One region of the Micromonospora sp. LOL_024 genome, then DNA from elsewhere that is predicted to be linked to it. Evidence: predicted binding sites of a transcription regulator. Region 1 holds the regulator's gene; the other holds the start of a gene.
The links. Region 1 encodes HrcA, which represses chaperone genes, less so after heat shock. Its sites were predicted from a motif close to GGTTNGCACNCTCNNNNNGAGNGTGCNAACC; they were not measured.

Region 2: groES (co-chaperone GroES) is a predicted target of HrcA. The motif match lies at 2,197-2,227, and genes of this name have one in related genera.

What each region holds. Positions count from the first base shown of each region.
Region 1 covers NZ_JBHMIS010000014.1:69,097-73,748, reverse strand. Annotated here, with positions in the region: gene ACFHWY_RS16565 (DUF4870 domain-containing protein) at 1-595, opposite strand, end outside; gene hrcA (heat-inducible transcriptional repressor HrcA) at 809-1,831, shown strand; gene dnaJ (molecular chaperone DnaJ) at 1,905-3,047, shown strand; gene ACFHWY_RS16550 (16S rRNA (uracil(1498)-N(3))-methyltransferase) at 3,049-3,783, shown strand; gene ACFHWY_RS16545 (SDR family NAD(P)-dependent oxidoreductase) at 3,961-4,652, opposite strand, start outside.
Region 2 covers NZ_JBHMIS010000001.1:504,478-509,129, reverse strand. Annotated here, with positions in the region: gene groL (chaperonin GroEL) at 29-1,678, opposite strand; gene groES (co-chaperone GroES) at 1,749-2,063, opposite strand; gene ACFHWY_RS02505 (THUMP-like domain-containing protein) at 2,404-3,648, shown strand; gene ybaK (Cys-tRNA(Pro) deacylase) at 3,676-4,152, shown strand; gene ACFHWY_RS02495 (sugar ABC transporter substrate-binding protein) at 4,355-4,652, shown strand, end outside.

The DNA.
Region 1 (4,652 bases):
CCTTGACGCCGCCGATGATTCCGAAGATCACCGCCACGATCGCCACGAGGATCGGGACAAAGAACAGGATGCCGCAGGTGATCGTGGCGAGCACCCAACTCAGCACGCCGGCGACGGCCCAGGTGAGCTGGAAGTTCAGCGCGGCCACCGAGTGTGCCCGGACGACGGGGGACTGCTGCCCGCGAGTCATCATCGCGATCAGCGGCGCCACCCAGCCGAGCAGGCCGCCACCGACGACCACACCGAGTGGTCCGCCGAAGTGGGCGATCAGCGCCCAGGTCTTGTCCTCATTGCTGGGGTAGCCGCCGCCGGGTGCGCCGTGGCCGCCGGTCGGGTAGCCGACACCGGGCGCCCCACCGGGTGGGGGATAACCACCGGGCGGGGGGTAGCCACCCGGCGGGGGGTACCCGGCCGCAGGCGGCTGGTCGCTTCCGGGTGGCGGGTAACCGCCGGGCGGGGTATAGCCGCCGGGCGGGGTATAGCCGCCGGGCGGGGTATAGCCGCCGGGCGGGGGATAGCCGGCTTGGCCGGACGACCCGGACAGCGGGGTCGTGGGTTCGTCGCCGGAGTCTGGGGGACGAGGTGGTTCAGTCATGGAGGTCACGGTAGGTGCCATGGGCAACGGTGCACCATAGCGACACCGGCGAGTGTCGACCCGCCGATCGGTTCGAGGTGCGAGAGAGCCACCTTTTGATCATCGCGTCGACGGGTCCCCCGACGTAGACTGGCACTCGCTACAGTCGAGTGCCAGAGTATGTCTCCGGCGGCGGTGGCGCCGAAGGTCGAGCTGCGACAGGAGGTGGGCAGGATGGGTCTCGACGACCGCAAGCTCGCCGTGCTCCGCGCGATCGTCGAGGACTACGTCGCCACCCAGGAGCCGGTCGGCAGCAGGGCGCTGGTCGAGCGGCACCAGCTCGGTGTCTCACCGGCCACCGTCCGCAACGACATGGCTGTGCTGGAGGAGGAGGGGTACATCCGCCAGCCGCACACCAGTGCCGGCCGGGTGCCCACCGACCGTGGCTACCGGCTCTTCGTCGACCGACTCAGCCGGGTCAAACCGCTGAGCCCCGCCGAGCGCCGGGCGATCGAGCGCTTCCTGGCCGGTGCCGTCGACCTCGACGACGTGGTGCACCGCACTGTGCGGCTGCTGGCGCAGCTGACCCGGCAGGTCGCCGTCGTGCAGTACCCGAGCCTGGCCCGATCCCGGGTGCGCCACCTCGAACTGGTGCCGATCTCCACCACCCGGCTGACGTTGGTGATGATCGCCGATACGGGTCGGGTCGAGCAGCGGCTGGTCGAGCTGCCGACGCCGCTGCTTGCCGACGCCGTCATCGACCTGCGCCGGCTGGCCAACGAGAAACTGGTCGGCGTGCGCCTGTCCGACACCCCGCCGCTGGTGCAGGCGCTCATCGACGAGTCTCCGCCGCCCCTGCGTCCGGCCATGACGACCCTGTCAACCGTGCTGCTGGAGACCTTGGTCGAACGACACGAGGAGCGGCTGGCGCTGGCTGGCACCGCCAACCTCACCCGAGGTGGCCTGCTCGACTTCCAGGGCTCGTTGCGTCCCGTGCTCGAAGCGCTCGAGGAGGAAGTCGTCCTACTCAAGCTCATCGGCGAGGTCGAGGCGAGCACGCTGCGGGTGCGGATCGGCGATGAGAACGAGATCGACAACCTTCGGGCGGCATCCGTGGTCAGCACCGGATACGGCCCGGGCGCGACCATCGTCGGGGGGATGGGCGTGTTGGGGCCGACCCGGATGGACTACCCCGGAACCATCGCCACGGTGCGGGCCGTGGCACGCTACGTGGGCGAGCTGCTGGCCCAGAACTGACCAGTCAGGGCCGACGGCCGGCTGTCGCCGCCGACCGGCGCAACGCGAGACGAACACGAGGACACGGAACGCAGTGGCCAGGGACTACTACGGCATTCTCGGTGTGAGCAAGGGTGCCTCCGACGACGAGATCAAGCGCGCCTACCGCAAGTTGGCGCGGCAGTACCACCCTGACGTGAATCCGGATCCGGAGGCACAGGAGAAGTTCAAAGACATCAACGCCGCCTACGAGGTCCTCTCGGACGATCGGAAACGGCAGATCGTCGACCTCGGTGGCGATCCGCTCGCGCCCGGCGGCGGCGCCGGTGGTCCGGGCGGGCCCGGCGGCGCCGGCCCGTTCGTCGGCTTCCAAGACATCATGGACGCGTTCTTTGGCGGCGCCACCGGCGCCGGGCGAGGCCCGCGGCCGCGTACCCGGCCGGGCGCCGACGCGATCCTGCGCCTGGAGCTTGACCTGCATGAGACCGCCTTCGGCGTCGAGGCGCCGATCACGGTCGACACGGCGGTGCTCTGCACCACCTGCGCCGGCGCCGGCACCGCCGCCGGCACCCACCTGGCCACCTGCGAGGCGTGCGGTGGCCGGGGTGAGGTGCAGTCGGTGCAGCGCACCTTCCTCGGCCAGGTGGTCTCCGCCCGGCCGTGCACGGTCTGTCAGGGTCACGGCACCACCATCCCGCAGCCCTGCCCGACGTGTGCCGGTGACGGTCGGGTCCGCAACCGACGCTCGCTGACCGTCAAGATCCCCGCCGGGGTCGAGGACGGGATGCGGATCCGCCTCGCTCAGCAGGGCGAGGTCGGCCCGGGTGGCGGTACCGCCGGGGACCTCTACGTGGAGATCCACGAGCGGCCGCACGACGTCTTCTCCCGCAAGGGTGACGACCTGCACTGCCGGGTCACCGTCCCGATGACCGCCGCCGCGCTCGGCACCCGGTTGACCATCAAGGCGCTCGACAGTGAGGAGCCGGTCGACGTCAAGTCGGGCACCCAGCCTGGCAGCACGCTGCGCCTGCGGGCCCGTGGCGTACCGCACCTGCGCGGCGCCGGCCGGGGAGACCTCTACGTTCACCTGGACGTGCGGACCCCCACCAAGCTCGACGCCGACCAGGAGCGGATGCTCCGTGATTTCGCCAAGACCCGGGGCGAGGAGGTCGCCGAGCTGACCAAGCAGGGCGGCTTCTTCTCCCGGATGCGCGACGCCTTCAACGGCCACGGCTGAGGTGTCCGCCCCGCTGTTCCTGGTCGACTCGCTGCCCGCGGCCCACTCGATGGTGCTCGACGGCCCGGAGGGCCACCACGCTGCCACCGTGCAACGGTTGCGGGTGGGTGAGGAACTGCTGCTCGCCGACGGGCACGGCGGCACCGCCACCGCCGTGGTCACCGCCGTCGACCGGGGCACCCTCGAGCTGGACGTGGTCGTCCGGGGACACGTCGACGCGGCGGACCCCCGGCTGGTGGTGGTCCAGGGCATCGCCAAGGGCGACCGGGGTGAGCTGGCGGTGCAGGCGATGACCGAGGTGGGCGTGGACGAGATCGTCCCCTGGGCGGCGAGCCGCTCGGTCGTGCAGTGGCGCGGTGACCGGGGCGTACGGGCCAGGGGTAAGTGGCTGGCGACCGCCCGCGAGGCGGCGAAACAGGCCCGCCGGCCGTGGCTGCCGGTGGTGGCGGGCGCACCGGACGAGGCGACCGCGTCGGTGGCGCGCCGGATCGCCGGTGCCGCCGCCGGGTACGTCCTGCACGAGGAGGCGTCGGATCGGCTGACCACCGTCGAGCTGCCCGAACGCGGCGAGATCGTGCTGGTGGTGGGCCCTGAGGGCGGCATCACCGCAGCCGAGTTGTCGGCCTTCGAGGCGGCCGGTGCCCGACCGGTCCGCCTCGGCCCCGCGGTGCTGCGCACCTCCACCGCCGGTGTCGCGGCCCTGGCGCTCCTGGCAACCCGCCTGCAGCGCTGGTGACCTACTCACCCTGACCCGGCGTGTCGCGCCGGCCGGAGGTCTCGCCTCGTGGCTTTGCTCTGCTGCAACCGAGGCCACACCGGGTTGCCGGCGACACCGTTGTGTCCGGTAGGCCGCGGGATGTCGTGTCGCGGTGGGAGCGTGGCGGGCGCGCGGGGGCGGCTGGTCCGGCGTTTGTCAGGTGCGCAGGTAGGACGCTCCGTTCAAGTCGATGATGGTGCCGGAGGCCCACTCCGCCTCGGTGCTGGCGAGCCAGTGCACGGCCGCGGCGATCTCCTCGGGCCGGGCTACCCGGTCGAACGGGCTCTGCGCCCGGGTGGCCGCGCCGCGCGGTGACTTCAGGTGTTCATTCGTCATGTCCGTCTCCACGAAGCCGGGCGCGACGGTGGCCACCGCGATGCCGTACGGCGCCAGCGCCACCGCCAGCGACTGGGCCATCGCGTTGAGACCGGCCTTGCTGGCCCCGTACGCCGGATTGGCCGGCTCGCCGCGGAACGCGCCGCGCGACGAGACGTTGACGATGCGGCCACCTCGCGCCCGCATGTGCTGGGCGGCGCACCAGGCGGCGTTGGCCGCCCCGAACAGGTTCGTGTCCAGCACCTCGCGCCAGCGCTGGCGCCACTGTTCGTAGCTGCTGTCGAAGACCGGGTGCGGCGGGTCGGCCGGCCCGAACACCCCCGCGTTGTTGACCAGCACGTCGAGTCCGCCGAGCCGGTCGGCGGCCTCGTCGACCATCGTCCGGACGGCGTCGGGGTCGGCCAGGTCTGCGCGGACCACCACGTGGCCGTCGCCCGGCAGTTCCGTCCGAAGCTGTTCGGCCAGCTCCGTCGAGTCGCGGTGGTGGATGGCCAGCCGGTCGCCGCCGGCCG
Region 2 (4,652 bases), on a different contig from region 1:
TGCGCCCCGGGCCGGCGTGCGCCAGGGATCAGAAGCCCGGGCCGTGCTGGTGACCGTGGCCGTGGCCGTGCGAATGGCCGTGGCCGCCCGAGGTGGGCTCCGGCTCCGCCGGCTTCTCCACCACGAGGCTCTCGGTGGTGAGCAGCAGCCCGGCGATCGACGCGGCGTTGGTGACCGCGTTGCGGGTCACCTTGACCGGGTCGATGATGCCGGCCTTCACCAGGTCGACGTACTCACCCACGGCGGCGTCGAGGCCGTGGCCCCACTCCTTGTCGGTGACCTTCTGCACCACCACGTAGCCGTCGTGGCCGGCGTTCTGCGCGATCCAGCGCAGCGGCTCGACCAGCGCCTTGCGCACGATCGACACGCCGACCTTCTCGTCGCCGGTGAAGCCGAGGTCGTCAGCCAGCACCGGCAGAATCTGCGCCAGGGCGGCGCCGCCGCCGGGCACCGTACCCTCCTCGACCGCGGCCTTGGTCGCAGCGATCGCGTCCTCGATGCGGTGCTTACGCTCCTTCATCTCGACCTCGGTGGCCGCGCCGACCTTGACCACGGCGATGCCACCGGAGAGCTTCGCCAGCCGCTCGGCCAGCTTCTCCCGGTCCCACTCGGAGTCCGAGGCCTCGATCTCCTTGCGGATCTGGGCGACCCGGTCGGCGACCTCGCTGGTCTGGCCACCACCGTCGACAACCGTGGTGGTCTCCTTGTCGACCACGATGCGCCGGGCGCTGCCCAGCACCTCCAGGCCGACCTGGTCGAGCTTGTAGCCCAGTTCGGGGGCGACCAGCTCAGCGCCGGTGAGGACAGCCATGTCCTGGAGCATCGCCTTGCGGCGGTCGCCAAAGCCGGGAGCCTTGACCGCGCAGACCTTGATGGTCTTGCGGATCGCGTTCACCACCAGGGTGGACAGTGCCTGACCTTCAACGTCCTCGGCGATGATCAGCAGCGGCTTGTTGTTCTGGAGGATCTTCTCCAGCAGCGGCAGCAACTCCTCGATCGCCGAGATCTTCTGCGTGGTGATCAGGACGTACGCGTCCTCCAGGACCGACTCCTGCGCCTCCGCGTCGGTCACGAAGTTCGGCGAGATGAAGCCCTTGTCGAACTGGAGGCCCTCGGTGACGTCCAACTCGGTCTGCAGGGCGGAGCCCTCCTCGACGGTGATCACACCGTCGCGGCCGACCTTCTCCATCGCCTCGGCGATCAGCTCGCCGATGGTGGCGTCCTGCGCGGAGATCGTCGCCACGTGCGCGATCGACTTCTTGTCGGAGACGTCGACCGCCTTGGCGAGCAGCGCCTCGGAGACCTTGGCCGCCGAGGCGTCGATGCCCCGCTTGAGGCCGGCCGGGTTGGCGCCGGCGGTGACGTTGCGCAGACCCTCGCGAACCAAGGCCTGGGCGAGCACGGTCGCGGTGGTGGTCCCGTCGCCGGCGACGTCGTTGGTCTTGGTCGCCACCTCCTTGACCAGCTGCGCGCCGAGATTCTCGTACGGGTTGGTGAGCTCGATCTCCTTGGCGATGGTCACACCATCGTTGGTGATCGTCGGCACACCAAACTTCTTGTCCAGGACGACGTTGCGCCCGCGCGGCCCGAGGGTGACCTTGACCGTGTCCGCGAGTGCGTTGACACCGTGCTCCAGCAGGTGCCGGGCGTCGTCCGAGAAGCTCAGGATCTTCGCCATCTATGTCCCTTCGAAGCGACGTTGCCCCGGCCCGGCGAGCCGGACCGGGGCAACGACACTGATCGGTTGCTTACTTCTCGATGACCGCGAGGACGTCACGGGCGGAGAGCACCAGGTACTCCTCGCCCGCATACTTGACCTCGGTGCCGCCGTACTTCGAGTAGAGAACGGTGTCGCCGACGGAGACGTCGATCGGCACGCGGTTGCCCTTGTCGTCGATCCGGCCCGGGCCGACAGCGAGGACGGTGCCCTCCTGCGGCTTCTCCTTGGCGGTGTCGGGGATCACGATGCCCGAGGCGGTGGTGGTCTCGGCCTCGTTCGCCTGGACCACGATGCGGTCCTCGAGCGGCTTGATCGCAACCTTGGTCGCGGTAGTCACGGGCATACCCTCCTGGGGTACTTGGTTTCGTTGCTGGTCGGCATGCCGACCAGCGTCAATTGCCACATGCCACCGGGCGGGGCCGTCGTCGCGGGTGCCGGTCCGCCTGGCGTTCAACCTCCGGACACCAGGGCCCGAAGGTTGGCACCCTCAGGGTGAGAGTGCTAATCGCAGGTTATTCCTCGGCTAGCACTCCGTCAAGGAGAGTGCCAATCTGCCGCCCTCGTGTCGCCACACTCCCGTCTTCTCCGTCGGATGCCGGAGTTTCCCGGGAGCACGGTGGGCCGGACAGGGGCACGGACGGACCGGACGGAGGGCAGACAGGGCGGGGCGGAACAATGGGCGGGTGGATCTGGAGCATTTCGCCGCCTTGCGCACCCCCGAGGGGTCGGCCGCGCTCGACGCGGCGACCCGGGTGGCCGGCGGCGATCCGCTGGCCGCAGCGGCGGCGCTGCGCTGCGCCCGGGTGCCCGGCGGACTCGCGGCAACGGCACTGACCCAGGCAGAGCTGCGCCGCCGGGCGGTCGGCAAGTTCGGGCCGGCGGCGACCGACATGTTCTTCACCCGGCCCGGTCTGGAACAGGCCACCCGGCAGGTCGTCGCGGACCGGCGCGCCCAGCGGCTGCGTACCGCCGGGGTGACCACGCTGGCCGACCTGGGCTGCGGATTGGGGGCCGACGCGCTCGCCGCCGCCCGCACCGGCATCCGGGTGTACGCGGTGGAGGCGGACCCGCTCACCGCCGCGCTGGCCGAGGCGAACGCACAGGCCGCCGGGCTGGCCGATCTCCTCACCGTCGATTGTGGCGACGCGACCGCGTTCGACGCGGCCCGGGTCGAGGCGGTCTTCTGTGACCCGGCCCGGCGCCGGGCCGGGTCCGGCCGCCGGATCTTCGACCCGTACGCGTGCTCGCCGCCGTGGGATTTCGTGACCCGTCTCGCCGAGCGGGTGCCGCGCACGGTGGTGAAGGTGGCGCCGGGTATCGACCACGCGCTGATCCCGGCCGACGCCGAGGCCGAGTGGGTCAGCGTCGACGGCGACCTTGTCGAGGCGGCCCTCTGGTGCGGCGCCCTGGCCGAGGTGCCCCGCCGCGCGACCGTGTTAAAGCAAGGGCCCCCTGCTAACGCCTCAGGTGGTGCAGGGGCCCCCTGTCACCACCGGGCCGGCGGCGAGTCGGTGCACCAGCTGACCGGATCGGGGCTGATAGAGGCGACGGTCGGGCCGGTACGCCGCTTCCTGTACGACCCGGATCCGGCGGTGGTCCGCGCCCACCTGGTCGCCGAGTTGGCCGTTGAACTGGACGCCTCGCTGGCCGACCCGATGATCGGCTATCTCTACGCCGACCGGGCGACGTCGACCCCGTACGCCCGCTGCCTGGAGGTGACCGACGTGCTGCCGTTCTCCCTTAAACGGCTGCGGGCGCTGCTGCGGGAGCGCCGGGTCGGCCGGGTCGAGATCCTCAAGCGCGGCTCCGCGCTGGAACCGGAACGGCTCCGGCGTGACCTGCGGCTGGCCGGCGACCAGTCGGCGAGCGTGGTGCTCACCCGGATCGCCGACGCCCCGACGGCGCTGGTCTGCCGGCCGACGACGTGAACTCGGGCCGGGGATAGGTTGACGGTCATGGCGGGACGGAGTACGCCGGCGACGGCGCTGCTGGCGAGGCGGAAGATCGCCCATCACACCCACCCGTACGACGTCCCGGTGCACGCGCCGAACTACGGAGCCCTGGTCGCCGCCGCGCTCGGAGTCGCGCCGGAGCGGGTCTTCAAGACGCTGGTGGCCGAGGTCGACGGCGCGCTGGCCGTGGCGGTGGTGCCGGTCACCGGCGATCTGGACCTCAAGGCCCTCGCGGCGGTCCTGGGTGGCAAGCGGGCCACGCTGGCCGAACGTGCGGCGGCCGAGCGAGCCACCGGCTACGTACGCGGCGGCATCAGCCCGCTCGGGCAGCGCAGGCACCTGCCCACGGTGCTCGACGTCTCCGCCCTGGACCATCCCACCGTGTACGTCTCGGCGGGCCGCCGGGGACTCCAGGTGGAGCTGGCTGCGACGGATCTGCTCGCCCTCACCGACGCCCGCACCGCTCCGCTCGCCACCTGACGGGCTTCGACCGGAGGCACGGCCGACGGGCCCGGTGGCACGACCGATGGCCGCACTGTGTCGAGGGCGTTGCTGAATTGTTACCGCCGACAACAAACTCGTGACCGGCGCACCCTTGTGCTGGTGAGTTGACGCGGAATACGTTGCCGGGCACAACAAAACAACACCGACACCCTTCCCCACCCTCGAAAGGACCCTGCACATGCGCAAGGGCTTCCTCGCCGTCGGCACCGTGGGCATGCTGGCCCTCGGCAGCCTGACGGCCTGTGGCGACAACTCCGGCGGCGACCAGGCCGGGTCCGACAAGACCCCGAAGATCGGCGTGATCCTGCCGGACAGCAAGTCCTCCGCCCGCTGGGAGGGCGCCGACCGCAAGTTCCTCCAGGCCGCCTTCCAGGCCGCCGGCGTCGATTACGACATCCAGAACGCACAGGGCGACAAAACCCAGTTCCAGACCATCGCCGACCAGATGATCACGAGTGGCGTCACCGCGCTGATGA